Regions from separate parts of the Blautia sp. MCC270 genome, predicted to be linked through region 2. Evidence: riboswitches for the same ligand, from Rfam matches in the RefSeq annotation. Region 2 holds a riboswitch; the other holds the start of a gene.
The links. Region 2 has a riboswitch for FMN ahead of ribD (bifunctional diaminohydroxyphosphoribosylaminopyrimidine deaminase/5-amino-6-(5-phosphoribosylamino)uracil reductase RibD). Riboswitches for the same ligand answer to the same signal wherever they lie in the genome.
Positions count from the first base shown of each region.

Region 1 (15,536 bases), on a different contig from region 2:
GAGTACAGAAGAGATCAGAAGTACAGAAGATTTTCATTAAGTACGTAAGATTAAGAGCCGGTTGCCGTGATGCGTATGCGTTGCAGCAGCCGGTTTTTTGTTGTATAAACACAAAGAATTTATGGAAGGAGATTTTTTTTACATGAGAAATTACAGTACACAGATGGAGGCAGCCCGTAAAGGCATCATCACACCTGAGCTTGAGATCGTAGCTAAGAAGGAACGCATGACAACAGAGGAACTGCTTCCGCTGGTAGCCTCCGGTAAGGTGGCAATCTGTGCAAATAAAAATCACAAATGTATCGATCCGGAGGGCGTAGGTTCCATGCTCCGCACCAAGATCAATGTAAACCTTGGTGTATCCAGAGACTGCAAGGACTACGATGTAGAGATGCAGAAAGTAATGGAAGCTGTAAACATGGGCGCCCATGCTATCATGGATCTTTCTTCCCACGGAAATACCATTCCGTTCCGACGCAAGCTGACATCCGAGTGTCCGGCAATGATCGGAACCGTTCCGGTTTATGATTCCGTTATCCACTATCAGAGAGATCTTGATACGCTGACAGCTAAAGATTTTATCGATGTAGTCAGACTCCATGCACAGGATGGTGTTGACTTTGTAACTCTTCACTGTGGAATCACAAGAAAGACCATCGATCAGATCCGTAATCACAAGAGAAAAATGAATATCGTTTCCAGAGGAGGATCTCTTGTATTTGCATGGATGTGCATGACCGGTGAGGAGAATCCGTTCTATGAATACTACGACGAGATCCTGGATATCTGCCGCGAGTATGATGTGACCATCTCCCTTGGAGATGCCTGCCGTCCGGGATGTCTGGCTGATGCAACAGACGTATGCCAGATCGAGGAGCTTGTACGTCTTGGCGAGCTGACCAAACGTGCATGGGAAAAGGACGTTCAGGTTATGGTTGAGGGACCGGGACATGTGCCGCTTGATCAGGTTGAGGCAAATATGAAAGTACAGCAGTCCATCTGTCAGGGTGCACCGTTCTATGTATTAGGACCTATCGTAACTGACGTTGCACCGGGATATGACCACATCACATCCGCGATCGGCGGAGCAGTAGCTGCTATGTCCGGAGCAGCATTCCTCTGCTATGTAACACCGGCCGAGCACCTTGCACTTCCGAATCTTGAGGATGTAAAACAGGGAATCATGGCATCTAAGATCGCAGCTCATGCAGCAGATATTGCCAAAGGTGTCCGCGGTGCCCGTGAGATCGATGACAAGATGGCAGATGCCAGAAGAAAGCTTGACTGGGAGGCACAGTGGGAATGCGCCATGGATCCGGAAACAGCAAAACGTATCTGGAACGAGCGCAAACCGGAGCATGATGATACCTGCTCCATGTGTGGTAAATTCTGCGCAGTACGAAGCATGAACAAGGCACTTGCAGGAGAGCATATCGATATTCTGTAAGAATACAGAATGCATATGAGCATGCAGCATCACAGTAGAACGTGGTGTTGGCAGTATCCAGCCAGAAAACTGGTTGATCGAATGCGGATATGGAAAGAACAGTAATGCTGAAATTGTGGAAAGTCTGATGTTCCGATAATAAAACATAAACCGCTGTGATCTAAAATGAAGATCACAGCGGTTTTTTTGCAGAGTAGGGGACATTATTGCAGCTTGCGAAAAGACAGGGCCGCGTTATAATAAAAACAGAACTTACATATAAACGGTTTACATAAAAAGGAAGGAAAGGTACGAAATGAAATTTCCGAAAAAATTGATAGCATTTGGTCTGTCATTATGTATGTCTGTTGTTCCATGCGGACCGGTGGCGGCCGAAGATTTTACAGACGCACAGACGGATATGACAGACGCCATTGATACTTTTACAGATGATGGGAATTCTGAGGAATCAGAAAATACCGTAAACACAGATCAGATCACGGAAGAAGATACTACCGTGAGCACAGATCAGATTACAGAAGAAGAGTTTCCGGGATCAGATATCGGAACGGAAACGGATGAAGCTGAAAGCTCAGAGAGTGAGGAAATACAACAGGATTCTGAAGGAGAATCAACTCTGGAAGAACCTTCGGCGTTCATCAGAAAAGCAGAAGGAACAGAGGAGGCTGCGGCACCGGAAGAAATTTTTGGTGACGGAGAAAACCAGGAGCAGCAGGAAGATATATTCACAGATGATATTCCGGCAGCAGGCACTTCCGAAAAAGAAACAGATGTAGAGAGCACAGAAATATATCTGTATGCGATGAATGATACCTATAGCAGTGTGATCTCCATGCCGGATACCATGCAGACATCTTATCAGATCCAGACATCCGGCAAAAATCCGGTATATACGGTTGTTTCCGGTTATACTGCGAAAGTCAGCGAAACCGGTCTTGTTACTCCTAAAATGCAGTATGTAACCTATGTAGACAAAAACGGAAATGACGTAAAGAGCCAGTGGGAATACATGTTTGGAGAGACCCTGATCTCTGTACAGGATGGAAACAGTACCGTTTATTATAAATTCATACTCAAAGATTATGCGGAGTATTACGCAGAACAAAAAATGGATACATTCCTCAAAGAAAATATTACTGCGGAAATGTCTGATTATAAAAAGGTTGAGACGATCGCCAGATGGCTTGCCAACAACTTTAATTACAGTCAGTATCATTCCGGCTATACAGGCCTGATGCTGGATGGCGGCGGAGACTGCTGGGCCAATACCAGCGCAGTGAACTATATGTGCGAAAAACTGGGACTGACCGTGTATGCAAGGTATGCGGCAAATGATCCGGGGGCGGGAAGCGGTCACAGGAACTCCGTAGTCATCATTGACGGCGAAAGATATCTGGTTGACTGCGGATATACGGGAAATGCCCCCAGACATTATGAATTGTCCAAAATGGACTATGACTATTCTTATGAGATCCTGAATGATGGAACACTCAGGCTGTATCAGTATGAAGGGACAGATACAAATATCGTAGTTCCGGATACTATTGACGGAAGAAAAGTAACGGTTCTTGGAAACAGTACCTTCCAGTATTGCACCCAGGCTTCTGATATAGAGTCTGTTACTTTGCCGGATTCGCTTACAACCATCGAAAAGAATGCTTTTTACAACTGTGAGAAATTGAAATCTGTTACGATTCCCCCAAATGTGTCATTTATAGGGCTGGCTGCTTTTGTGGAGGGCTTGTCCGAGTCTAGTCTGACAGAAATTAAAGTAGATCCGGAAAATCCGTATTTTTCTGAAAAAGACGGAGTGGTATTCAGCAAGGATGGCACAAAACTGATCGTGTTTCCGTCCGGACGTTCCGGAGATTACCAGATTCCGGATGGAACTGTAAGCGTGGGAGACTATGCTTTTTATTACTGTGTAAATGTTTCTTCCATAACAGTCCCGGGAAGTGTCAGAAGCCTTGGAGAAGGTGCATTCGGAAACTGTTCGTCGCTTACGAAAGCTGTCCTAAACGAAGGCTTGGAAGAAATCGGTGAATATGCATTCCAGAGCAGTTCAGGGATCCGTGATATTATAATTCCCGCATCTGTAAAATCAGTTGGGAAAAATGGACTTCGTCTGTCTTCCGAGTGCAGGATAAGAGTACTGAGCACAGATACTATCTGGGCGGATGATGCGTTCAGGGATTCAGCACTGATCGCGGGAAAAAAGGATTCTACACTTCAGAAATACGCAGAGGACCGTGGCTACATGTTTGTGGAGCTGTCAGCAGACAACCGGATACCGCTTCAGAATGAATGGTTTGAACAGATCACTCCAGAATATGAATATAATGGAAAAAGCCATGAACCTGAAATAGAATCCAGTGAATCCGCACCGGAACTTGAGCAGGGCTCCGATTATGAAGTAACTTATGAAAATAACATCAATGCAGGAACTGCGACTGTAAAGATCACGGGAAAAGATATTTTCTGCGGTACAGTAGAGCGGAGTTTCAAGATTACGCCAGATGAAAATGGAATGTATGTGTGCTATTTTGCGGAAAATAATGAAACATACCTGGAAACCACCTTTAAAGGAAAAAAAGTGGAACCGGAAGTGGTAATTGACGGACTGGTACAGGGAAAAGATTATACGGTAACCTATGTTAATAATGAAAAGCCTGGTGAAGCTCGTGCAGAGCTCACGGGAATCGGCAATTATAAAGGATCGGAAACATTATATTTTACTATTTACGGAAAACTACCGGCTGCGGATCCAATAGCTGATCAGATATATACAGGAAAAGAACTCACACCTGCCATCGTAATTCCCGGATTGAAAGCCGGCGAAGATTATTATATGTACTACGAGGATAATCAGTATCCGGGTGTGGCAACGGTAACCATTTATGGTACCGGTTATTATAAAGGTACCGCAACCATTCATTTCAAGATCATAAAAAAGACAGAAAGGTTTGTCAGCAATGTTAAGCTAAACAGAACCTCTTACACTTGTACGGGAAAAACCATCCGGCCATCAGTAACCGTAACTGTAAATGGAAAGAAGATCGGTGCGAGTGCTTATAAGCTGTATTACAAAAATAATAAAAATTCCGGAATTGGAACTGTGCAGGTCAGAGGGACCGGAAAATACAGTCGTATCAACAAAACGCTTACCTTTAAGATCCTGCCTCCAAAAACTCTGCTGACAGGACTGAAAAAAGCAAACAGATCCTTTACCGCAAGCTGGAAAAAAAATATACAGGCAACCGGCTATCAGATCCAGTATGCAGCAGACAGCAGATTTACAAAAGAAAGAAAAACGGTCATAGTTGGAAAACAGTCTGCGACCAGATATAAGATATCAGGACTGAAAAACAAAAAGACCTATTATGTCCGCATCCGGTCATATAAAAGAGTCGGAAAAAAGGTTCTTTACAGTAGCTGGAGTACGGTAAAGAAAATCTGGGTTTGATCATAAAGGAGTGGATCTTAGATTTATATAAATGGAGCAGAATGCTTCTGTGACAGAATTAAGCCTTGTAATTATAAAAAGAGCGCGTTATAATGAACTCATAAAAAAGAAAATTTCTTCGGGGCAGGGTGTGATTCCCTACCGGCGGTATAGTCCGCGACCCGCTTTGGCGGCTGATCTGGTGAAATTCCGGAACCGACAGTAAAGTCTGGATGAGAGAAGAACGCGCAGTATTTAAAGAACGTGCTCAGTGCCCCGGGAAGAAGCTCCCGGGGCTTTTTATGTGAAGAAATAGAAATTTTTTTCGCATAAAGATTTCTTGTGGAAATTTTCTTTGAATATTTCTGAAGAAGGAGAGAGAGTTATGAGTGAACAGATATTACAGAGAGGAAATGCCGTGGAAAGAAGCAGAACAAGGACCATCGCGCAGGTAGCCATGCTTGGTGCTGTGGCAGGAGTATTAATGAATCTTGAGTTTCCGATCCCGTTTCTTGCACCGTCCTTTTATCAGCTTGATTTTTCCGAGGTACCGGTTATGGTAGGAACCTTCGCTATGGGACCTGTGGCAGGTATCCTGATCGAGCTTGTGAAGATTCTCGTACATCTTGTGACTAAGGGAACCATGACTGCCGGTGTTGGTGATGTTGCCAATTTCCTGTTTGGATGTGCCTATGTGGTACCGGCCGGTCTGATCTATCGTTTCCGCCATAAAAAGAGCAGAGTACATGCAGTTGCAGGTATGGCAGCAGGAACAGTCCTGACAGCGATCCTTGCATGCTTTGTCAATGCTTTTGTACTGCTTCCGGCTTACGGTAAGGCGTTTGGAATGCCAATCGAGACCTTTATCCAGATGGGAAGCGCAGTACACAGCTCTGTAAACGGACTGCTTACCTTTGCACTGCTGATCATTGCTCCGTTTAATATCTTTAAATATGCACTGACATCTCTGATCGTATTTGTAATTTATAAGAAGATCCGTGTTGTACTGAAGGGTGACTGATCATAAGCAGCTGCCGGAGGATGAAGAAAAGATCAGAAATTGGTGGTTTCAGATAAATATCTGAGAATGTGAGAAATGCCATGTAATATATTGCCGATGGGCAGTAAATTACATGGCATTTTTTATGTCAGGCGTTTTGTTCTGCAGCTTTCATGACTCCAAGCTCACGTCTGGCAAAAACAACGGCCAGCACAAATGCAGAGGTATCTGCAATTGGTCCTGCGTACATGACGCCATCGATTCCGAAGAAGACCGGGAAGATGACGATCAGAGGCAGCAGGAAGAGCACCTGCCTTGTGAGGGACATGATCACACCAAGCCTGGCTTTTCCAATGGAGGTAAAAAAGCAGGCGGACATAGGCTGGATCCCGTTGGCAAAGGTCATCAGCATGAAGATGCGGAGATATTTTTCTGCAAAATGAAAGTACAGGTCGCTGCCGTTTCCGAAGATGCCTACAATCTGATGCGGGAAGAACTGGAAGCAGATAAAAAATATGGTTGCAATCACAGTACATAAGGTTACGGAATAGCGGTATGTCTGGCGTACACGGCTGTATTTTTCGGCACCGTAGTTAAATCCCAAGATGGGCTGGGAGCCCTGGGAGATTCCGATGCAGATGGCCATAAATACCTGATTGACTTTGGAAATGATCCCTGCACAGGCGATTGGAATATCACTCCCGTAGGCGGAGAGTGCTCCGTAATGGCGAAGTGTATTGTTCATGACGATCTGCACTGCAGCAATGGCAACCTGATTGATACAGGATGCCATTCCCAGAGAAAAAATGGCAGACAGATTGCGTGCCTTAGGAATCAGCATGGAGTGGTCCAGGTACATTTTCCGGAGTCTGGAAAAATAAAAGATGATCAGAAGTCCGGATACGATCTGGCCGATCACGGTTGCCCAGGCTGCACCTTTGATGCCCCAGCCGAATCCAAAGATGAAAAGCGGGTCCAGGATGGTGTTGATGGCGGCACCGGCCAGGATGCAGGCCATGGAATAGGTAGGACTCCTGTCTGCTCGGATCAGGTGGTTGCCGCCTGTGCTTAAAACATAAAAGGGAAGCCCAATGGCGGTGATCCCTATGTAATCAATGGCATAGGGCATGACGTCCGGTGTTCCGCCGAAAAAATGAAGAAGTGGCTTCAGGAACAGAAGGACAATGACAGAGAGTATTGTACCGGAGATTATCAGCGCGGAGAGTCCGGTTCCTGCAATGGAGCTGGCTTTTTTTTCGTTTCCTGCGCCCATTTCCAGGTTGTAATTGGAGGCGCTGCCGATTCCCAGGAGCAATGCAGCAGCAGTAGAGATAATGGTTACGGGAAATGCGATATTTGTGGCGGCATTTCCAAGCATTCCTACGCCCTGTCCGATAAAGATCTGGTCAACGATATTGTACAGAGCGCTGACTAGCATGCTGATGATGGCGGGAATGGCGAATTTGGTGATCAGGCTGCCTACAGGGGCGGTTCCCAGAGGGTTTTCGGCCTGGGCAGCATTGGTCTGGTTTTTCAATGTTTTTTCCTTCTTTCTTGTCTACAGTAGCTGTTTGGTAATGTGATAAGTGGATTTTTAATTTTATAGCAGGGTATTTATTATAGCACTATTGTGAAGGGAGTGTAAGTATAAAAAATTGACCTTTGGTTTTGGATGGGATAAAATGTTTTTAGAAAAAATTTTCGGGAAGGAGTTTTTCAGATGGGTAAGATCAACAGTGTGAAAAAACTTACAGATAATAAGTTTGTGAATCTTTATGGAGTGGATGCGACCAGTGTACATGATACGCCGGTTTCTTATTTTGTGGCCTCCAGGGCGAAGAGTGTGGAGGATATGAAGCTTTCTACAGGGGAGAATCATCCGGATGGGGTGATCATTTACAGTGTTTATGGAGAGAAGCGGGATAAGGTTGTGCTGATCCGTCAGTATCGGTATACGATCGGCGGGTATATTTATGAGTTTCCGGCGGGGCTTGTGGAGCCTGGGGAGGATTTCCATGAGGGTGCTGTGCGGGAGATGTTTGAGGAGACCGGGTTGAAGCTGGAGCCGATCAAGGTTGCGGAGGCTTTTGAGAAGCCTTATTTTACGACAATCGGGATGACGGATGAATCCTGTGCTACGGTTTATGGGTATGCCAGTGGTGAGGTTAGTAAGGCTGCTCAGGAGGATAGTGAGGAGATCGAGGTTGTGATCGCGGACCGGGATGAGGTCAGGAGGATACTGAAGGAGGAGAGGGTTGCGATCATGTGTGCTTATATGCTGATGCATTTTTTGAAAGATGAAGAACCATTTGATTTTTTGAAAGAAATCTGAGAAAAAATCAAGGGGAATCTGCCGTTGGCGGATTCCCCGTTTTGATCAGAGTTCTATGAGTTTTCCCAGGTCTTTGTTGTATTTGCAGTATTTGCCGTTTTCGGAGATAAATGGCTGGTAGGTGTCGGTACGGTTGTCTTTGACGTAGACGATTCCGGTGGCGATCATTTCTACCAGGGAGAAGCGTTTGCTTAAGCTGGAGATCCAGCGGTAGGTTTTTTCGTTGCCGGAGTCTGCCATGAGGAGGTTGTAGCCGCCTGGGCAGGCTTCCAGGGTGAAGTAGATTTTCTGGGACCGGATGGAGGTGTTGAAGACCTGGCCGGTGATGTAGGTGGAGAAGTTGGTTTCTACAAATTGGCGGAAGGTGTAGAAATCGTAGATCACGCCGGTGGTCTCATCTTTGATCTTGTCGCCGCGTTCGATGCGGGCTTTCAGGAGCTTGAGGACTTCGATGGTCCAATTGATGAAGGAGATGCTGCTGTAGGTCATGCTTTCCTGAAGTTGATCGACCAGCTGTTTTGACAGGATGTTGGATTTTGATGCTTCATTAAAAAGTTCTTCGTTCATAAGGTTCCCTCCAGTGTTGGATTTTTATATGGTTTTCGCTCTTTTTTTGTATCTTTTATTATAAGTCTGAATTGTATATAAAGCAATAAAAAATGCGTAAAATACAAAGATAATTATTGAAAAATAATATATAATTAACGAGTGCGTTTTGATAATATCAGTGTTTTCGGCAGCTTGTTTAAAAATGGATTGTAAACATCTAGTTAATTTGAATAAGTATAAGTAAGAGTTTTACCAAATATCGCCATTTTATTGATAAAATTTTGTTGTATATCTCCCTTGACATAAAGCCTTCCTCCGGGTGTATCATAGTGCTGTGCTAAAGGAGGTAGACTATTATGTTTGAGACATTACAGGAGAAGACGGAAGAGAAAGCAATGGTGCAGTTCCTTGAACGCTTTACAGATTATCCATTTCTGGTAAAGTTCAAGAATTCCGAGTATCACATCGGAGAGGGTGAACCTACATTTACGGTGAATTTTAAGAAAGCGATTCCTCTGGCGGATCTGATAAAGAGCACATCCCTTGCACTGGGTGAGGCGTATATGCGTGGGGATCTGGATATCGAGGGAAATCTTTATGAAGCGCTGGATCATTTTCTGGGTCAGATGGGAAAATTTTCTACCAATGAATCTGCTCTGAAAAAGATCATGTTCAGTTCAACATCAAAGAAGAATCAGGAAAAGGAAGTAACCAGCCATTATGATATTGGAAATGACTTTTATAAACTTTGGCTGGATGAGACTATGAGTTATTCCTGTGGGTATTTTATCCATGAGGATGATACGTTGTATCAGGCACAGGTAAATAAAGTTGATTATATCCTTAAAAAATTACATCTGGAAGAGGGTATGAGTCTTTTGGATATCGGCTGCGGTTGGGGCTTTCTGCTGATCGAGGCAGCTAAGAAATATAAGGTTCATGGTACCGGTATCACCTTAAGTCATGAACAGTATGCAGAATTTCAGAGACGGATCAAGGATCAGGGTCTGGAAGATTATCTTACGGTAGAGCTGATGGATTACCGTGATCTGCCGAAGAAGGAGTATCAGTTTGACCGTGTTGTCAGTGTCGGTATGCTGGAGCATGTTGGACGTGATAATTATCAGCTGTTTCTTGATTGTGTGGAAAAGGTTCTGAAGCCGGGCGGACTGTTCCTGCTTCACTTTATCAGTGCTCTGAAGGAGCATCCGGGTGACCCGTGGGTCAAGAAATATATTTTCCCGGGCGGAACTGTTCCGAGCTTACGTGAGATCCTGAACCATATGGCAGAGGACAATTTCCATACCCTGGATATCGAAAATCTCCGTCTGCATTACAATAAGACATTGCTTCACTGGGAAAAGAATTTCCGGGACAATATTGAAAAAGAAAAGACTATGTTTGACGAAGAGTTCCTGCGTATGTGGGATCTGTACCTGTCAGCATGTGCGGCAACCTTCCACAACGGAATTATCGATCTTCACCAGATTCTTATGACCAAGGGTGTGAATAATGATCTGCCGATGACACGCTGGTATTGATAAAAGCCTTTACAAACCTGCCGGAAAGGAATATCATACTTCTATAAAATTATTTATTAAAGCGTATAAGGAGCCTGTGGATTCAGCATATGATTACAGAAATGCTGAATCCGCAGGCTTTGTTTTTTAACCGATAAACCGCGAAGGAGTTATTCGGTCATGAGCAAGTAGCGAAGCGTATTGCGAATATTCGCTTGACTATTCCGTTTACCGATAATTATGGAATGTGCATAAAAACAAAGCTGCAAACTTGTTCAATAAGCAGAATCATAGAAAACTATCTTGACAGATCAGAAGAAAAGAATAATAATGTAATTACTTTAATAAAATAATTAATAAAAGATGATATGCAATAGAAAGAAATTAGAGGAGGAGAATAAGATGCTTCAACAGGTAATGACAAATCCCGGAGAGATTATTTTCAGAGAGGTTCCGGTTCCGGAAGTGGGAGATGACCAGGTTCTGGTTAAGATCATGAACATTGGTATCTGCGGATCAGATATCCACGTATATCACGGTAAGCATCCTTTTACAAAATATCCGGTAACACAGGGACATGAAGTATCCGGTGAGATCACGGGGCTTGGAAAGAATGTGACAGGTTTTAAGGTTGGCCAGAAAGTAACCATCGAGCCTCAGGTATACTGCGGACATTGCTATCCATGCCGCCATGGAAAATATAATCTCTGCGAGGAACTGAAGGTTATGGGCTTCCAGACAACAGGAACAGCTTCTGAATTCTTTGCAGTAGATGCATCTAAGGTAACATCGATCCCGGAGGAGATGTCTTACGAGGAAGGTGCAATGATCGAGCCGCTGGCAGTTGCAGTCCATGCCGTGAAGCAGATGGGCGATGTAAAAGGGATGAACATCACAGTGATCGGTGCAGGTCCCATCGGAAACCTTGTTGCGCAGACAGCCAAAGGAATGGGGGCAGCCAGGGTTATGATCACGGATGTCAGTGACCTTCGTCTTGCAAAAGCAAAAGAGTGCGGCATTGATATCTGTGTAAACACGAAGGAGAAAAATTTCGGAGAGGCACTGGTAGAGGCGTTTGGTCCGGATAAGGCAGATGTGATCTATGACTGTGCCGGAAATAACATCACCATGGGACAGGCCATCCAGTATGCGAGAAAAGGCAGCGTGATCGTACTGGTAGCGGTATTTGCGGATATGGCAACCGTTGACCTTGCTGTTGCCAATGACCACGAGCTGGATATCAAGAGTACTATGATGTACCGTCATGATGATTATGTAGATGCCATTGATCTTGTAAATGCGGGAAAGGTTCATTTAAAGCCGCTGATCTCAAAGACATTTAAGTTCGCAGATTATCTGAAGGCTTATCAGTACATTGATGAGAACCGTGAGACAACCATGAAGGTTATCATCAATGTGCAGGAGAAATAATTTCTGAAGTTTATAAGTGATATAAGAAAAACTCCCGGATGTTTGGCTGTCCGGGAGTTTTCAGATGGTGGCGGTGTCAGATTATGGGAGAATTTTTGGAACAGTTTTGAGTGATTTGTTTATTGATGTGTGGTATGGTTATTATATCTTATAGGATTCTTGTCTGTATGGACATTCTGAAAGCTTCGTATTCTGGAGCGTTTTCCATTTTAAGTTCCTGTAGAGTTTGTAAAAATACGTTTTATGGGGTTTTTATGTTTGGATGATGTGGTATAATTTGTATATACCGGTGGGAGTGATCAATCGTTTGTTTTTGGATGGACGGTCGGATGAAGTGCAGCGTGTGATGACGGATGTAAAATGGCGTCAGAAGCTGTATGATGAGTATGAACTGTAACAAGTGATATGAGTATGACGAGGAGAAAATAGCATGGAGAATATTTTTCACAGAGTAAGTATCCGTAAATATGAAGATAAACCCGTAGAGAAGGAAAAGATCTTTCAGATCCTGAAAGCGGGTATGCAGGCGCCCAGCGCATGTAATCAGCAGCCGTGGGAATTTTATGTTGTGACAGATAAGGAGAAGATCCTGGAGCTTTCCAAAGCCACTCCCTATTCCGGATGTGCAGCAGGTGCACCGGTTGTGATCGTTCCGGTATATCGGAAAGAGGGATTGCCTGTTCAGGATATGGCACAGATCGATATGTCTATCGCACAGGAGAATATCTGGCTGGAAACGGATGCACTGGGACTTGGCGGCGTGTGGATCGGAATTGCACCGCTTAAGGATCGTATGGCGCTGGTCCATGATATTCTGAAGCTTCCGGAGAATGTGGAGGTATTTTCTCTTTTTGCCCTGGGGTACCCGGCAGAGAGCAGAAAGCAGCAGGATCGTTTTGATAAGAGCAGGATCCACTTTGTAGAATAAAAAAAGCCTTCTTTGAGGAAGATAACATCCGGAAACAGAAGAAGTCTGAATATAGTGAAAAATACCAATAAATCCTCTGAAAATTTGTGCAGAACGCATTTTGCATGATTGGGATTTTTACGATAAAATGTAAGTATAAGAACTGAAAAACTGCATTAAATGAAAGAGGTGAAGGGTATGAAGGAATATGAGATCATTATTGAAACCATTAATCCCTGCGGCGGCGATCATCATTCTCAGCAGGAGATCATTGAAGCAAATATCGAGAGCCCGGAAGCTTTCGTAAAAGAAAAAGGAAGATTTCCGATCATTGATAAGATCGAGAATCCCGATGGCGGAGTCGTGATCGTAACCGGTGACGGAAAAGGATACATGGTAAGATATACATTTTCTGAATAATGGATAATGCGGCGTATGTGACGGAAAACGGATCGTAAAGCAGAGCTGGGATCAGATCTGGCTTCGTTACATACGCCGTGTTTTGGCTTTTACCTAAAAAATGCATAAAAAAACATATACGAATTTGTAAAATATGTATAAATTATTTGTTGAAGTTTTATAAAAAAAGGAGTAAAACATTAGATAAATAAAAAAGAGAAATGCATGGAACAGGACAGACCACAAAAAGCAGGCCGGATCACAGAGAGTCGCAGCTGGTGAGAAGCGGCAGAAGGTATTTTGTGATATCACCTGGGAGCATCCCGCTGAATAGAAAGGTTAAGTAAGCCGGGACGTAGTCTTCACGTTACAGAAGAGGCTGTTTGAAGAGACAGTATTAAGTGGTTATATTTAGTGATAAATATGAGAATACAGAGTGGTACCACGGAACATTCCGCCTTTGTTATCCGAAAGGATAGCAGGGGCTTTTTTAATATATAAAAATACAAAGGAAAGAGAGTTGATATTATGAACGGAATAACAATGATGATCATAGCCATTGTAGTTCTCGGAGGCGCATATCTTCTGTATGGCCGTTATCTCCAGAACAAATGGGGCATTGATCCGAAAGCAAAAACTCCGGCATACGAAATGGAGGACGGAGTTGATTATGTACCGGCTGATACAAATGTAGTATTTGGACATCAGTTTGCATCCATAGCAGGTGCAGGTCCCATCAACGGACCGATCCAGGCCGCAATTTTCGGTTGGCTGCCGGTTCTGTTATGGATCCTCATCGGTGGTGTATTTTTCGGAGCTGTGCAGGATTTTGCATCCATGTATGCATCCGTAAAGAATAAAGGACGTACGATCGGATATATCATCGAAGCGTATATCGGAAAGCTTGGAAAAAAATTATTTCTTTTATTCTGCTGGCTGTTCTGTATTCTGGTCGTTGCCGCATTTGCAGATGTTGTAGCAGGAACCTTTAACGGATTTGCCGTAAATGATGCAGGAACAGTTACAAAGGTAGCGGCAAACGGAGCTGTTGCAACCACTTCCATGTTATTTATATTTGAGGCTGTTGCACTTGGATTTTTCCTTAAATATACAAAATTCAACAAATGGGTCAACACTGCAGTCGCAATTTTACTGCTGGTAGCAGCAATTGTGCTGGGACTTAATTTCCCCATGTATGTAAGTCTTGGAACCTGGCATATCATCATTTTTGTATACATCCTGATCGCCAGTGTCGCTCCTGTATGGGCACTGCTTCAGCCACGTGATTATCTGAACAGCTATCTGCTCATTTTTATGATCGTCGGTGCGGTTATCGGTGTATTTGTTGCCAATCCTTCCTGTAACCTGAAGGCATTTACAAGCTTTAACGTAGACGGACAGTATATGTTCCCGATCCTGTTTGTAACCATCGCCTGCGGTGCTGTTTCCGGCTTCCATTCACTGGTATCTTCCGGTACTGCATCCAAGCAGATCAAAAATGAGAAAAACATGCTTCCTGTTTCCTTTGGAGCAATGCTGATGGAAAGTATGCTTGCCATCATCGCACTAATCGCAGTTGCATCCTTTGCAGATGGTGAAGCAGCAGCACAGGGACTTACAACACAGCCGCAGATTTTTGCAGGTGCTATCGCAAACTTCCTTTCTGTAGTTGGCCTTCCGCATTCACTGGTATTTACTCTGATCAACCTTGCTGTATCCGCATTTGCACTGACCTCTCTTGATTCTGTAGCCAGAGTCGGACGTCTGTCATTCCAGGAATTTTTCCTTGATTCTGATACAGATGAGGAAAACATGAGCCCGTTCCTGAAGGTAGTAACAAATAAATATTTCGCAACAGTCATTACACTGGTACTTGCCTACATGCTTACAAAGGTCGGCTATGCAGAAATCTGGCCGCTGTTCGGCTCCGCAAACCAGCTGTTATCTGTACTCGCTCTTGTAGCCTGTGCAGTATTCTTAAAGAAAACAAAACGTCAGGGTTGCATGCTCTGGATCCCGATGGTATTCATGATGGCAGTTACCTTCACAGCACTTGGCATGACCATCACAAAGCTTTCAAAGGCACTGGTAACAACAGGGCTGGATCTTGGAAACACCTTACAGCTTGTATTTGCAGTATTACTGCTGATCCTTGGTGTACTGGTAGCAATCCAGGGCGTGAAGAAACTGCTTGAGAAGACAGATGATAAAAAAGCAACAGCATAATATTATCGGATAAGATTACGTATTTTTGTTTGGCTGGAGAAGCATAAAAAGGTACTGATGGATTTTTTAGTGTATTGCAGCAATTCTTTACCTTCCTCCAGCTTGCAGCGCAAAATAAATGCGCTGACAGAAAAAACAAGGGTCTTTTTAAATAATCAGGAAATGATGGCTGCGATGATGGAAGGAATGCCGCTTCGTCAGTTGTTAAGCTTCGTTCCCGGAATTAAAAGAAAAATGCTGGAACAGATGGTTGGTGCTTTAAACGAAGGCGTTGCATATAATA
Region 1 covers NZ_WQQD01000002.1:13,484-29,019, reverse strand. The annotation lists gene thiC (phosphomethylpyrimidine synthase ThiC) at 143-1,447, shown strand; gene GPK58_RS00410 (fibronectin type III domain-containing protein) at 1,743-4,910, shown strand; FMN riboswitch at 5,021-5,138, shown strand; gene GPK58_RS00405 (ECF transporter S component) at 5,275-5,910, shown strand; gene GPK58_RS00400 (MATE family efflux transporter) at 6,038-7,426, opposite strand; gene GPK58_RS00395 (NUDIX hydrolase) at 7,610-8,221, shown strand; gene GPK58_RS00390 (hypothetical protein) at 8,267-8,788, opposite strand; gene GPK58_RS00385 (SAM-dependent methyltransferase) at 9,127-10,311, shown strand; gene GPK58_RS00380 (zinc-dependent alcohol dehydrogenase) at 10,693-11,721, shown strand; gene GPK58_RS13145 (hypothetical protein) at 11,984-12,118, shown strand; gene GPK58_RS00375 (nitroreductase family protein) at 12,152-12,649, shown strand; gene GPK58_RS00370 (hypothetical protein) at 12,827-13,048, shown strand; gene GPK58_RS00365 (carbon starvation CstA family protein) at 13,556-15,253, shown strand; gene GPK58_RS00360 (hypothetical protein) at 15,311-15,536, shown strand, end outside.
Region 1: linked by a shared signal. The riboswitch ahead of GPK58_RS00405 (ECF transporter S component) and the one ahead of ribD (bifunctional diaminohydroxyphosphoribosylaminopyrimidine deaminase/5-amino-6-(5-phosphoribosylamino)uracil reductase RibD) in region 2 are both predicted to bind FMN.

Region 2 (15,536 bases):
GAGGTGTTGTGGCAATCTGTGCGCTGACCATGAAAATGGATCTTCTGGGATATGACAGTTATTTTCCGGCTTATGACAATCTTCAGGGAGTTGTGATAAATGTAAGCAATCTTTCATATACAGAGCAGCTTTGCAATGTGGAAAAAAAAGAAAACGGAATCTATAAGATCCGGTATACTGCCACCTCAGACAATAGTTCCGGTCTGCTGGATCAGCCGGTGATGAAAAGTAAAGCATTATATAACAGTCTGAAGGATATCAGGCTTCAGAATGAAAAAGGAAAAAAATCAGGAAGGCGCATGTATGTGCGCTACATAAATAAACAGGGATTCAGTGTATGCAGAGGCTATATTGTATCCTCTGCACAGGCACAGAATCTTATGGAAGCCCTGTATGATGAGCAGACATGGAAAGAAGACAGATATTCATTTTTTCAGCTGGACAAACAGTATCTGAAAGAGGTCACCGGTATTTTCTGTGACGGAGATATTCAAACCTTATTTGAGAAAAATGCAGAGAAGCGTCAGGCGCTGGCAGAGGCGCTGAGAAAGGACATTCTGGAAAATGGCGGTCAGACAGTAAAAGACCAGCCATGTGCAATGCTGATGTTCGATTATACGGGAATTCCGTCAGAAGGCTACATGGATGAATGGGGAATGAATGTACCGGCTGTGCAGGAAGGAGAGAATGTGTCCACATCCGTTCTGGTGTATCCGTCATATAAGAGAACACTTGCAATTTTGGAAGAAACAGGATATCCTCTTTCTATGGATGAGCTGTCTGTTGAGTATATTGATGTTTATTACTTCAGCTCCGAAGCTGCCGGCGAAGATGATGAAGCTTTTTCCGACACTGAGCCCATTTCGGATCTTGAAGAAACAGATAACGGTTATAAAGTCCGTTACGATAAAAAGGAACAGCTGGAAGCCCTGAAAAAATGTATCCGTCCATCACAGCTGGTAAACGGATGGACTATCTGGAATGCAGATGCCACAATGGAAGTGGTTCTGGAAGGACAAGAGAGCACCGGCGGGGATTCCGGACTTTATATGACATTTGCCGGTGAGATCCCGGATTTTATCAGAGCAGATGCAAAGGCAGCCCATGTAACAGAATGGGAGGTAAATGATTAATGGAAAAACCAGTCCGGTTAGATAAATTTCTGGCAGATGCCGGCGCAGGTACAAGAGGCGAGGTAAAAAAATACATACAGAAGGGTCAGGTGCAGGTTAACGGGAAATCTGTGAAGAAACCGGAGCTGAAAGTAACAGAAGAAGATCAGGTGGTTATGAACGGGCAGGAGATCCATGCTGCACCGGAATATGTATACTATCTTTTTAACAAGCCGGCAGGCTGTGTCAGCGCAACGGAGGACTTCAGAGATAAAACGGTTCTTGACTACATTGAAGAGAAAGACAGAAGAAAGGGTCTTTTTCCGGTGGGACGCTTGGATAAAGATACAGAAGGCTTTCTTCTGATCACAGATGACGGTCCTCTGGCACACGAGCTTCTTTCTCCGAAAAAGCATGTGGATAAGACCTACTATGCAAAAGTATCCGGGAAAGTGACAGAAGAAGATGTCGTGAAGCTGGCAGAAGGCGTGGATATCGGGGAAAAAGATCTCACACGACCGGCAAGGCTGGAGATCCTTTCTACCTGGGAGTCCGGTACAGAATCGGCAGAAGCCGGTAAGAACTGGGAATCTGAGATCCGACTTACCATCCACGAGGGAAAATTCCATCAGGTAAAACGGATGATGGAGGCACTGGGAAAAAAAGTAACTTATCTGAAAAGACTATCCATGGGGCCGCTGGCGCTTCCTTCAGATCTTCCGACAGGAAAATATCGTTCTCTCACCGAAAAAGAGCTGGAGCTTCTGAAGTCTGCCGGAAACCGCTGAAAAACAGAAAAAAATTGGAAAAATCCCCTTTACATAAGGGGATTTTCTATGCTATAATTCAGAAGTTGCAAAAATAAGCACGCACGGCGATTCTATAAGGATGGTGCCCTACGGTGTGAGGATGGGTCCAGAGAGAAGGCGACCTGTGCGGAAGAATTTAACCAAAAAGGAGAAAAGACATGAGCGTTATTTCAATGAAGCAGCTTTTAGAGGCAGGTGTTCATTTCGGACATCAGACAAGAAGATGGAACCCTAAAATGGCTCCGTACATCTACACAGAGAGAAATGGTATCTATATCATCGATCTTCAGCAGTCTGTAGGAATGGTTGACGATGCTTACAATGCAGTAGCAGATATCGTTGCCAACGGTGGACACATCCTTTTCGTAGGAACTAAGAAACAGGCTCAGGATGCTATCCGTACAGAGGCAGAGCGTTGTGGAGAGTTCTTCGTAAATGAGAGATGGCTTGGTGGTATGCTTACAAACTTCAAGACAATCCAGAGCCGTATCGCAAGACTGAAAGAGATCGAGACAATGGAAGCTGACGGAACATTCGACGTACTTCCTAAGAAAGAAGTTATCGAGCTTCGCAAAGAGCTTGTTAAGCTTCAGAAGAACCTTGGCGGAATCAAAGAGATGAAGAGAATCCCGGATGCTATCTTTATCGTAGATCCTAAGAAAGAGAGAATCTGCGTACAGGAGGCTCATACACTTGGAATCCCGCTTATCGGTATCTGCGATACTAACTGTGATCCGGAAGAGCTTGACTATGTGATCCCGGGAAATGACGATGCTATCCGTGCAGTAAAACTCATCGTTTCCAAGATGGCTGACGCTGTTATTGAGGCTAAGCAGGGAACTGCTGAGGCAGATGGCGAGATCGAGGCTGAGTCTGAGGAGTTTGCAGCTACAGAGGAATAATTCGTATAAACAGAATATTTCAGGAGGAAACGAACAATGGCTATTACAGCAGCACAGGTAAAAGAGTTAAGAGAGATGACCGGCGCCGGAATGATGGATTGTAAGAAAGCTCTTACAGCTACAGAAGGCGATATGGATAAAGCAGTTGAGTTCCTGCGTGAGAAGGGTCTTGCTACAGCACAGAAGAAAGCAAGCCGTATCGCAGCAGAGGGTCTTTGCAAAACTCTGGTAACAGAGGATGGAAAGAAAGCAGTCGTTGTTGAGGTTAATGCTGAGACAGACTTCGTTGCAAAGAACGAGAAGTTCCAGGGCTATGTTGCAGATGTTGCAGCACAGGCACTTAACACAACAGCAGCTGATATCGATGCTTTCCTTGCTGAGGCATGGGCACTTGATACAACCAAGACTGTAAAAGAGGCTCTTGCAGCTCAGATCGCAGTAATCGGCGAGAACATGAACATCCGTAGATTTGCTCAGGTTGAGGAGCAGAACGGATTCATCGCTTCCTACACTCATATGGGTGGAAAGATCGGCGTTCTTGTAGACGTTGAGACAGATGTTGTTAACGATGCTGTTAAAGAGATGGCTAAGAACGTAGCTATGCAGATCGCAGCTCTGAAACCGCAGTACACAAGCGACAAGGAAGTAAGCGCTGACTATATCGAGCATGAGAAAGAGATCCTTATGGCTCAGATTCAGAACGACCCGAAGGAGTCCCAGAAACCGGCTAAGGTTATCGAGGGAATGATCACAGGACGTATCAAGAAAGAACTCAAAGAGATCTGCCTTCTTGACCAGACATACGTAAAAGCAGAGGACGGAAAACAGTCCGTTGCTAAATACGTAGAGCAGGTAGCAAAAGAGAACGGCGCTAAGATCCAGATCAAAGGCTTCGTTCGCTACGAGACAGGCGATGGTCTTGAGAAGAAAGAAGAGAACTTCGCTGAGGAAGTTGCAAAACAGATGAACGCATAATCTTACAGTTCGCATAAGAATTTGAACCGTAATTTTATCATGTAAATCAATGAAAAACCTTGAATTTCCTATGAAAATGGGATGATTCAAGGTTTTTTTGCGTATTGGGGAATAAATTCGAGACTGTGAGAAAAAGTCTGTAAATAAGATTCTTCTATGATATGCAAGGTTGGCAAGCCTGAAAAACAGGCTTCTCACCCTTGTTTTATATATAACAGTGGTAGGGCGGTGGAATTTAAATAAAAAATTTACACTTTACAAATAACAGATAAAGTATTAAAATGAACAAAAAGATATCTTCAGGGCAGGGTGTGATTCCCTACCGGCGGTAGAGCCCGCGAGCCGAAAGGCATGATCCGGTGAGATTCCGGGGCCGACAGTACAGTCTGGATGGAAGAAGATGATAGTACAGTTGATTTTTGTATGAATGAATGTAGTATCAGAGCTCTGAGATGGTGATCCATTTCAGAGCTTTTTGTGTAGGAAATAATCAGACATTCATTTATTGATCATATGTAACAGATCAATTCCACCCTGCAGATATTTCTGCAGGCTTTTTTTGTATTTGGAACATCGTTTTCGAAATAAATATACCACTCACTTGTCTGTGAATCCGATTGCACAGGTCTAAAAGCCTTGGCGTACCAGGCAAAGAACAGGAATAAGAAAGAAGGAATAAAAATGACGGATCAGGAATATATGCTTCGGGCGATTCAGCTGGCCAAAAAAGGAGAAGGCTGGACGAATCCCAATCCGATGGTAGGGGCAGTGATCGTAAAAGACGGAAGGATCATCGGGGAAGGCTATCATAAAAAGTATGGAGAACTTCACGCAGAACGTAATGCTATTGCTTCTCTTACAGAACCAGCAGAAGGTGCGGTGATTTATGTTACGCTGGAGCCTTGCTGTCATCATGGAAAAACACCTCCATGTACGGAAGCGATCATTGAACAGAAGATCAGAAAAGTGGTGATCGGTTCCCGAGATCCGAATCCGAAAGTGGCAGGAAAAGGTGTACAGATGTTAAGGGAAGCCGGTGTAACAGTAGTTGAAGATTTTATGAGAGAAGAATGTGATCAGCTGAATCCGGTGTTTTTCCATTATATTACTACGAAAACCCCATACGTGGTGATGAAGTATGCCATGACACTGGATGGGAAGATCGCAACGAAGACAGGAGCATCAAAATGGATCACCGGAGAAGCGGCAAGAAAAGAAGTACAGCATATGCGGCATCAGTACATGGGGATCATGGCAGGTATTGGAACTGTGCTTGCAGATGATCCGATGTTAAACGTCCGGGTAGAAGGCTGGAAAAGTCCTGTCAGGATTGTGTGCGACAGTAAGCTCAGGATCCCGCCGGACAGTCAGATCGTAAAAAGTGCGGAAAAGTACCGGACGATCGTGGCTTATGCAGATCAGAAAAATACAGAAGAAAAAATAAAAATATTACATACCATGGGAGTTGAGACCATTTACTGTCCGGATGAAAAGGATCAGATAGACCTTAAGAAGCTGATGACAGATCTTGGAAACAGGGGTATTGACAGCATCCTCCTGGAGGGAGGCGGTACGTTAAATGACAGTGCCCTGCGAGCCGGAATTGTAAAGGAAGTACAGGCTTTTGTGGCACCAAAGCTGTTTGGTGGTGTGGCCGGGAAGACACCGGTAGAAGGTATCGGAGTTGAATTCCCGTCTGAAGCAGTAGAACTGAAATATATAGATATCTGCCAGATCGGTGAGGACATCCGGATAAGATGTCAGGTGTGTGAGAAAAAACAGGAGGAATCATGTTTACAGGAATCGTAGAAGAGAAAGGAAAAGTCCGTTATATACAGTTGACAGGAGAATCAGGGATCCTGGCAGTGAAAGCCCGGAAAGTCCTGGAAGGGACAAGGATCGGTGACAGTATTGCTGTGAATGGTGTGTGTCTGACAGTTACGTCGATCCAGCCGGACGGATTTACTGCCGATGTGATGGCAGAGACGATCAGAAGAAGCAGTCTTGGCAGCTGTAAAGCCGGAAGCCAGGTAAACCTGGAACGTGCAATGACTGCAGATGGCAGGTTCGGGGGACACATAGTAAGCGGCCATATTGATGGGACTGGAGTGATACGTTCCATGCTCCGGGAAGAAAATGCCATCTGGGTATCAATTGAGACATCGCCACAGATCTTGCATCTGATCGTGGAAAAAGGATCCGTTTGTATTGATGGGATCAGCCTGACAGTTGCAAGGGTTGATGAAGCTGGTTTTCAGGTGTCGGTCATTCCACATACAGGAGAAGAAACCACCCTTTTGGAAAAGGTGCCGGGGGATCTGGTTAATCTGGAAAATGATGTGATCGGAAAATATGTAGAAAAACTGCTTGGCATCAGAAAAAATGAAGAAGAGAAAAAAGAATCCGGAATTACGATGGAGTTTCTTGAAGAATTCGGGTTTTAGAACAGGAGGATATACACTATGTCACAAAATTATCAGTACAACACAATTGAAGAGGCACTTAGGGATCTTAAGGAAGGAAAAATAATTCTGGTCACAGATGATCCGGACAGAGAAAATGAGGGAGATCTGATATGTGCGGCAGAGTTTGCGACCCGGGAAAATATTAATTTCATGGCGACTTATGCAAAGGGTCTTATCTGTACACCGATGAGTGCAGAAATTGCGGCGAGATTGAATTTTCCGCCGATGGTTGCTGAGAACACGGACAATCACAGTACAGCATTTACCGTGGCAGTGGATCACGCAGATACAACCACCGGTATCTCTGCGGCAGAACGCTCCTATACCATTATGAAGTGTGTGGATGATCAGTCAAAACCGGAGGATTTCAGAAGACCGGGACATGTATTTCCGCTTATTTCCAGAAAAGGCGGGGTTCTGGTACGAAATGGCCATACGGAGGCAACAACAGATCTTATGAGACTTGCCGGACTGAAAGAATGCGGCGTGTGCTGTGAAGTTATGAAAGAAGACGGCACTATGATGCGTACATCACAGCTATGGGAAATGGCAAAAGAGCATAACCTTACATTTATTACGATCCGTGATCTGCAGGATTATATAAGAATACATGAAAAGCATGTAAAGGAGGAAGCAGCTGCAAACCTCCCAACGCAGTACGGTGATTTTAAAATGTATGGCTATATCAATGACATTACAGGAGAGCATCATCTGGCACTGGTAAAAGGTGATCTAGGAGATGGTGAGGATGTGCTTTGCCGTGTACATTCGGAGTGCCTGACAGGAGATGCATTCGGATCGCTCAGATGTGACTGCGGCCTGCAGCTGCAGACAGCGATGCGTCAGGTAGAGGCGGAAGGCAGAGGGATCATTCTGTATATGAGACAGGAAGGCAGAGGGATCGGACTGATCAATAAGATCAAAGCCTATGCGCTTCAGGAACAGGGATATGATACCGTGGAGGCTAATGTGAAGTTAGGGTTTGCACCGGATCTCAGAGAGTACTGGGTTGGGGCACAGATACTGTCAGACCTTGGTGTGAAATCATTAAGATTACTGACCAATAACCCGGATAAAGTCTATGGGCTTGGCGAATTCGGGTTGAAGATCAATGAGAGAGTACCATTGGAGATTCCGGTACAAAAGTATGACCGGAAGTATATGAAGACGAAGCAGGAAAAGATGGGTCATATTTTTAAAGAAATAAATTTATAAAAAACAGCAAATAGCAGGAGGAAGAAAAAATGAGACAGATCAATTTAGTAGAAGGAAAAGTAGTAGCACCGGAGGGAATGAAAGTTGGTATCGTGGCAGCGAGATTCAATGAGATCATTGTGAATAAATTATTGGGAGGGGCAGTCGACGGACTGGTAAGACATGGAGTAGAAGAAGAGAATATTACTGCAGCATGGGTGCCGGGAGCGTTTGAGATCCCGCTTACAGCACAGAAAATGGCACAGTCCGGAAAATATGATGCAGTTATCTGCGTGGGAGCTGTCATCCGTGGAGATACTTCACATTATGATCTGGTGTGCAATGAATCTGCCAAGGGGATCGCACAGGTTGAACTTGCAACAGGGATTCCGGTCTTATTCGGAGTGATCACGACTGAGAATATCGAGCAGGCTATTGCGCGTGCAGGAAGCAAAGCGGGAAATAAAGGCTATGACTGTGCGTTATCTGCGATCGAGATGGTCAATCTGATGAAGCAGCTCTAATAGATAGGGAAATAAATGATGACAAAAACGATCATATTCGATTATGATGGAACGATCCATCATACCATTGGAATCTATGAACCGGCATTTCGTGAAACCTATCAGTGGCTGACAGAACAGAAGGCTGCAGAAGAACGGGAGATAGGCTCGGCGGAAATTGCCGGCTGGCTGGGATTTAACAGTAAGGAGATGTGGAATACATTTTTGCCGGAGCTGGATCAGAGCTATAAAGAGCAGGCGAGCAGGATGGTAGGAGAACTGATGGTCAGACAGATCAGGAAGCATAAGGCAGTGTGGTATCCGGGAGCAGAGGAGATGCTTACAGCCTTGAAGAACCGGGGATATCATCTTGTGATCTTAAGTAACTGTAAAGCTTCCTATCGTGAGGCGCACTGGAAGGAATTTGGGATGGAACGATGGTTCGATCATTTTTATGACTGCGAATCGTATGGATTCCGTCCAAAGACAGAAATTGTGCAGGAAATCATCCGGGAATATACAGGCCCTTATCTGGTGGTCGGAGACAGGAGGCAGGATCTGGAATGTGCCAGAGCCTGCAAAAGCCCATTTATAGGATGCCTGTATGGATATGGTGAGAGCGGGGAGCTGAACGGAGCAGATCGTCTTGCAGAACATATAGAGGATATACCACAGTTGGTGATATGAGGATGAGTTCAGCTTTATCCGAAAGTAGAAGCTGTACACTGACAGAAGGCATAGGACTGACGGGAACGGCATAAATATTATAAAAATCCGAAGGGTCCTGAAATATGATTTCCCTCAGTCTATGTATGATCGTAAAAAATGAAGAAGCAGTTCTTGAGAGGATCTTGAAGTCGGTTTCTCAGGTGATGGATGCGATCCTGATCGCAGATACCGGTTCTTCAGACAGAACAAAAGAGATCGCGGAGCAGTATACGTCGCAGGTGTTTGATTTTCCCTGGTGTGATGATTTTTCTGCTCCGCGTAATTTTCTTCTGGAAAAAGTTCGCACCGATTACTGGATGTGGCTGGATGCGGATGATGTCCTAGATGAAGAAAATCTGGAAAAACTGAAGAGTCTTAAAGAAACTCTGGATCCCGGAACAGATGTTGTGATGATGGAATATGCGGCAGGGTTTGACCAGAGCGGGAGAACAACATTTTCTTATTTTCGGGAGCGGATAATGAAAACATCCAGAAATTTCAGATGGAATGGGGCAGTTCATGAAACTGTGATTCCGGAGGGAAATATCATTTATTCAGATGTGGTGATCCGGCACCGGAAATGTGGAAAAGGTGATCCGGACCGTAATCTTCGCATTTATGAAAAAATGCTGGCAGGAGGAGAAACGCTGGAACCCAGACATCAGCTTTATTATGGGAGAGAACTGTATTATCATCAGCGTTATCCGGAGACAGAGGCTGTGTTGGTGGAGTTCCTGAAAAATCCATCCGGATGGCTGGAAAATAAGATCGATGCCTGTTTTGTACTTGGACAGTGCTACCGGAAAATGGGAGAAAAAAAGTACGCACTGGAAGCTTTTCTGTACAGTCTGACTATGGATGTGCCGAGGGCGGAAATCTGTTGTGAGGTCGGAAAGATTTTTCTGGAAAGAGAGCTTCCCAGACAGGCTGGCTATTGGTATGGGCAGGCGCTTACTGTGCCGTCAGATAAGAAAAAATGTGGATTTTTTATGGCTGAGTGTCATGGATTTGTGCCATATATGCAGCTTTGCGTTTGTTATGATAAGATGGGATGTCCGGAGCAGGCATTCTTTTTTCATAAGAAAGCGAAGGGACTGAAGCCGGAAGATCCGGGAGTATTGTATGACCAGAAATATTTCTGGGAAAAATATGGTCTGGTATAAAAGAAAAGATATCTTTATTATATTTTTCCTGGCAGGGTACAAGCTTGCGGGGATCCTATGCACAGGTAAAAGCTGTTGTCATATACTGTAGGGAAAGTTATTTTCCTATGAGGTGATCGAAGAATGCTGTTCAGGCATCGAAAACGTAAGGAAATGGAAATGCAGCAGGACAGTCATGAGGATTTGTCCTGTATGTCCTGTTATGGAAATCATAGTTCCTGTGGATGTGACAGATGTGGAACAAGAGGCTGCCCAGGCCCTGTGGGACCTACAGGACCAACCGGTCCCAGAGGCTGTCCGGGAGTTCCGGGTCCTATGGGTCCTCAGGGACCGCAGGGGGAACCGGGAATACAGGGATATACGGGAGCCACTGGTCCGGCTGGAGCAACGGGTCCAGCCGGAGTCATCGGTCCGACGGGAGCAACAGGAGCCACCGGTCCTGCAGGAGTAACAGGTCCGACGGGAGCAACGGGAGCCACCGGTCCAGCGGGAGCAATGGGAGCGACGGGAGCAACAGGAGCCACTGGTCCAGCGGGAACGACGGGGGTAACAGGTCCGGCTGGTGCGATCGGAGCCACCGGTCCAGCAGGTCCAACAGGAGCAACAGGAGCCACTGGCCCTGCAGGAGCAGCCGGAGCCACCGGTCCTGCCGGAACAGTAACCCCGGCAGCTGCTGTTGGAAATGCAACAACGGTAGATGATATTGTGGAGGATTTTAATGCACTTCTTGCAAACCTTCGTGATGCAGGACTCCTGGAAAGATAGTGAAATGATAAACACACGTTACTGTGCGGCTGCGTATTTTATGCAGCCGCTGCATATTCTCCATAAAAATATTTCATTGTAGATTTCCGACGAAAGGTGCTATAATATTCTTATGTAAGTATGAACATGGGGGATGAAATCGTGAAAAAAAACAAGTATGAGATCGATATGTGTAATGGGTCGATCATGGACAAGCTGATTTCGTTTTCACTGCCGCTGATGCTGTCTGGTATCCTGCAGCTGATGTTCAATGCAGTGGATATCGTGGTAGTGGGACGTTTCAGCGGAAGTGAGGCACTGGCGGCAGTAGGCTCCACTACCGCACTGATCAATGTGTTTACCAACCTTTTTATCGGAATCTCTCTTGGTGCCAATGTGCTGGCAGCCAGATTTTATGCTTCCGGTAAGGATGAAGAAATGTCAGAAACAGTACATACATCGATCCTGCTGGCTCTGATCAGCGGAATCATCATGGCATTTCTGGGAGTGATCTTTGCCAGAATCTGCCTGGAGCTGATGGATACGCCGGAGGATGTGATCGATCTTTCCGCTCTTTATATGCGTATCTATTTTCTGGGAATGCCGTTTTTTATGCTGTATAACTATGGCGCAGCAATTCTGCGTGCAGTGGGAGATACCAAGCGGCCGTTGGTCTTTTTGATCATTTCCGGTTGTGCCAATGCGCTTCTGAACCTGTTTTTTGTGATTATTTGTCATTTAAGTGTGGCAGGTGTCGGAATCGGAACCGTGATTTCTCAGCTGATCTCCTGTATCCTTGTTCTCCGATGCCTGTATCAGACAGAGGGAAGCTATCAGCTGCGTTTTTCGAGTCTGTCCATAAATATGGAATATCTGAAACAGATCTTTCAGGTAGGGCTTCCAGCAGGAATCCAGAGTACGGTGATCAATTTTTCCAATGTGCTGCTCCAGTCCTCTGTAAATTCTTTTGGCTCCATTGCAATGGCAGGATATACGGCAGCAAACAATATCTTCGGATTTCTGTATGTGTCTGTAAATTCAGTTACCCAGGCCTGCATGAGCTTTACCAGTCAGAATTATGGTGTGCGAAAACCGAAACGTATGGACCGGGTGCTTGTTGACTGTATGATCCTGTCCTTTGTCGTATCCTTTGCCATGGGCTGTGGTGCATACTTTTTCGGTCCGCAGCTTCTGAAGATCTATACGGAAGACCCTAAGGTTATCCAATGCGGAATGGAGATTCTTGTCTATACCACAGTTACCTATTTCCTTTGCGGACAGATGGATCTGTTTCCGGGAGCACTGCGCGGAATGGGACGCTCCGGTGTCCCCATGATCCTGTCGATCATCGGAACCGTCGGACTCCGGATCGTGTGGATATTCGGAATTTTCCCGGCACACAGATCATTGAAGGTACTGTTTATTTCCTACCCGGCATCCTGGATCCTTACGATCATCATGCAGGTGACCTGTTTCTGGTTTGTAAGGCGGAAAGTTCACAGGCAGCTTCTGGGAGAGACTGCAGAATAAAAACGAATACACAGAATATCAGAAAAAGCGGATAGAATTCCGCTTTTCTGTGTTTACGGGGAAAATAAAACAGGTCAACTCATGTCCATTTTGCAAACAGGAGACATTGGAGCTGGAAAATAAAGAATATGGAGGAAACATGGAATTATTAAAACCTGATTATTACGACGAATTTACCTGTATTGCAGACAAATGCACCATCAGCTGCTGCAGGGAATGGAAGATCAACATAGATGATGAAACCTACAGAAACTGGAAAACCATCCAGCCGCCGTCAGAGGTGCCCGGACACAGAAGCTGCCTGCAGGCCTATACCATGAAAAAGGACGGCAGCCGGATCATGAAGATGACGGAAGAGCACGATTGTCCTTTTCTTGCAAAGAACAGACTGTGCTATCTGGTAAGTGCTTATGGGGATTCGATGCTTTCAGAGACCTGCCAGATTTTTCCAAGGGAGATCCATGAATTTCAGGATCATAAGGAAGCGACCATGATGCCCTGTTGCCCGGCTGTCCTGGACATCTGGAAGGAGAAGAAAAGAATCGCTTTTCCGGAAACTCCAAAAGAAAAGGAACAGCCGCTTTTTCTTGTGCGCCGGAAGGTTATGGATCTTATAATGGATCCTGAAAAAACACCGGAGGAAATCCTTCTTGAAAGTTTTTATGTTCTGAAGGAACTTCACTGGAACATGCCGCTTACCACAGAGCTTGTGGAAGATTATTTTTCAGAGAAAACGATTCGCCAACTGGAACATGCTATTAATGAAATAGAGCTGCCTGTTCTGGATACCATGGACGAATGCAATGAACTTTTGCAGGACCTGGCTGTAAATTACCGGAAAGAGGGACTTTACCGGAAATATCTGGAGCCGGTGATGGAACTTGCGGAGGAATTGTCCGAAGAATATGAGGAAGAGGAACTGGTGGAAGCCCGGGAGGATTTTTATCGGAAATTTCGTGTATATGAAGACCTTCTCCGGAGCTTTCTTGCCAACGAAGTATATTCAGATCTTCTGACACCGGAGGGAGATTTGGAAGATGCCCTGGTCCATATGCAGTGGATCGGTATGGAATATGCCACCATCCGCCAGGCTGTTTTTCTTCGGTGGCAGAAAGATGGACGGGGATCTCTTCCCTACGAAACACTCCGGGATTATATGGTAGTGATCTCCAGAATGACCGGATATGAGGAAGACGATATCCGGGAATATCTTGAGAACAGTTTTGAAGAGCTTCTGTGGGAGTGGGGATATTTTGCGCTGATCACAGGGAAATGACTTTATAACTTAAAGTTATATTAAGTATTAAAAATATACATTTTAATTATATGACGTTTTGTGTTAGAATATAGGACGAAAAGGGTAACAGAGGAATGTTAACCCGGAAATGGATAACGATCAGAAAGGAACTTGTTTTATGGATAAGGGAACAATTTTTAAATTTCATAATGACCTTGATACCGATCAGATCATTGCATCCCAGTATCTGCTTCTGCCGAATCTGGATGAAATGAAGGGCCACACATTTGAATCACTGGATCCGGATTTTTCCAAAAAGGTTAAACCGGGAGATTTTGTAGTTGGAGGAGAGAACTTCGGATGCGGATCCTCCAGAGAGCAGGCACCGGGTGTTCTTAAGGCACTTGGAGTAAAGGCAGTTATTGCGAAATCTTTTGCCCGTATTTTTTTCCGCAATGCCATTAATATCGGACTTCCGGCAATTGTCTGTAAGGATCTTCCGGATGCTGTGAAGACAGGAGATACCCTGGAGCTTCATATGTCCGAGGGAACTGCTGTTGCCAATGGTAAGACTTATTCCTGCACAAAACTGCCGGAATACATGCAGAATATACTGAATCAGGGCGGCCTTATCGCTTCTCTGAACCGTGAGGAGGAATAAGAGATGGGAATGACGATCGCAGAAAAAATCATCGCGGCAGCGGCTGGAGTGGACAGTGTAAAACCCGGAGATATCTATACAGTTTCACTGGATCATCTGATGAGTAATGACGGAACCACACATCTGACTGTTGATATGTACAACAATAAATTAAAAAATCCTCATATTGCAGATACAAAGAAGCTGGTATTTATCGTAGACCATAACGTACCGTCTGACAGCCCGAAAACAGCGGCATCCCAGAAAAAGATGAGAGATTTTGCAAGAGAAAATAATATTGATTTCTGGGAAGGAAAGGGTGTCTGCCACCAGATCATGATCGAGAATTATGTCCGTCCGGGACAGTTGATCTTCGGTGCTGACAGCCATACCTGTTCCTACGGAGCACTTGGTGCTTTCGGTACCGGTGTAGGATGTACAGATTTCCTTTACGGAATGGTAACCGGAACTTCCTGGGTCATGGTTCCGGAAACCGTAAAATTTAACCTGACAGGGAAGCTTCCTGAGGGCGTTTACGCAAGAGATCTGATCCTTACCATTATCGGCGAGATCGGGGCAAACGGCTGCAACTATCAGGCAATGGAGTTTACCGGTGAGGGCGCCAGAACATTAAGCATCAGCGACCGTATGGCACTTTGCAACATGGCTGTTGAGGCTGGTGCGAAGACAGGAATCTTTGAGGCTGATGATAAAGCTCTGGAATATCTGAAAGAGCATGGACGTGAGCCAAAAGCGGTATATCACAGCGATCCGGATGCCGTTTACGCAAGAGAGTATACCTTTGATCTTTCAAAAGTCCGTCCGGTTGTAGCGAAGCCAGACTTTGTTGACAATGTGGTTCCGGCTGAGGAAACCTGTGGCATCAAGATCAACGAAGCGTTCCTTGGCTCCTGCAATAACGGCCGTATTGAAGATCTCCGTGTAGGCGCAGAGGTGATCAAAGGCAAAAAAGTTGCAGAGGGAGTTCGTTTCCTGGTTGTTCCTGCAAGCCAGACCATCTATCGTCAGGCATTAAAGGAGGGGCTTATCGATATCTTCATGGAAGCAGGGGCTATTGTTATGAACCCGAACTGCAGTGTATGCTGGGGAAGCTGCCAGGGTGTTATCGGCGAGAATGAGGTTCTGATCAGCACAGGAACCCGTAATTTCAAGGGACGTGCAGGGCATCCGAGCTCCAAGGTTTACCTGGGATCTGCGGCAACAGTTACTGCATCTGCCGTTGCAGGTGAGATCGCAACTGCTGACAGAGTATAAGAGTTTCAGAAAAGATTTAAATAATATATTCAGAAATTATCAGAGGATGATCCGTTTCGGCGTGGGTTCTTATAACAGAGCAGACAGAAAACATTTGCCTGATGATACGGAACGGAATAAACAGGAGATATACATATGGAAGCATTTACAGGAAAAGTGTGGGTACTTGGTGATGATATTGATACGGATATCATTATCCCGACGGAGTACCTTGCACTGAAAACCATTGACGATATGAAACAGTACGGATTCAGCCCCCTTCGTCCGGAGCTGGCCGGA
Region 2 covers NZ_WQQD01000027.1:17,057-32,592, reverse strand. The annotation lists gene GPK58_RS08165 (DUF6449 domain-containing protein) at 1-1,133, shown strand, start outside; gene GPK58_RS08160 (pseudouridine synthase) at 1,133-1,900, shown strand; gene rpsB (30S ribosomal protein S2) at 2,080-2,823, shown strand; gene tsf (translation elongation factor Ts) at 2,860-3,798, shown strand; FMN riboswitch at 4,090-4,204, shown strand; gene ribD (bifunctional diaminohydroxyphosphoribosylaminopyrimidine deaminase/5-amino-6-(5-phosphoribosylamino)uracil reductase RibD) at 4,480-5,607, shown strand; gene ribE (riboflavin synthase) at 5,589-6,242, shown strand; gene GPK58_RS08135 (bifunctional 3,4-dihydroxy-2-butanone-4-phosphate synthase/GTP cyclohydrolase II) at 6,261-7,478, shown strand; gene ribH (6,7-dimethyl-8-ribityllumazine synthase) at 7,508-7,981, shown strand; gene GPK58_RS08125 (HAD family hydrolase) at 8,000-8,647, shown strand; gene GPK58_RS08120 (tetratricopeptide repeat-containing glycosyltransferase family 2 protein) at 8,752-9,831, shown strand; gene GPK58_RS13415 (collagen-like protein) at 9,955-10,596, shown strand; gene GPK58_RS08110 (MATE family efflux transporter) at 10,723-12,105, shown strand; gene fliB (flagellin lysine-N-methylase) at 12,245-13,381, shown strand; gene GPK58_RS08100 (LeuD/DmdB family oxidoreductase small subunit) at 13,521-14,003, shown strand; gene GPK58_RS08095 (3-isopropylmalate dehydratase large subunit) at 14,007-15,257, shown strand; gene GPK58_RS08090 (LeuD/DmdB family oxidoreductase small subunit) at 15,393-15,536, shown strand, end outside.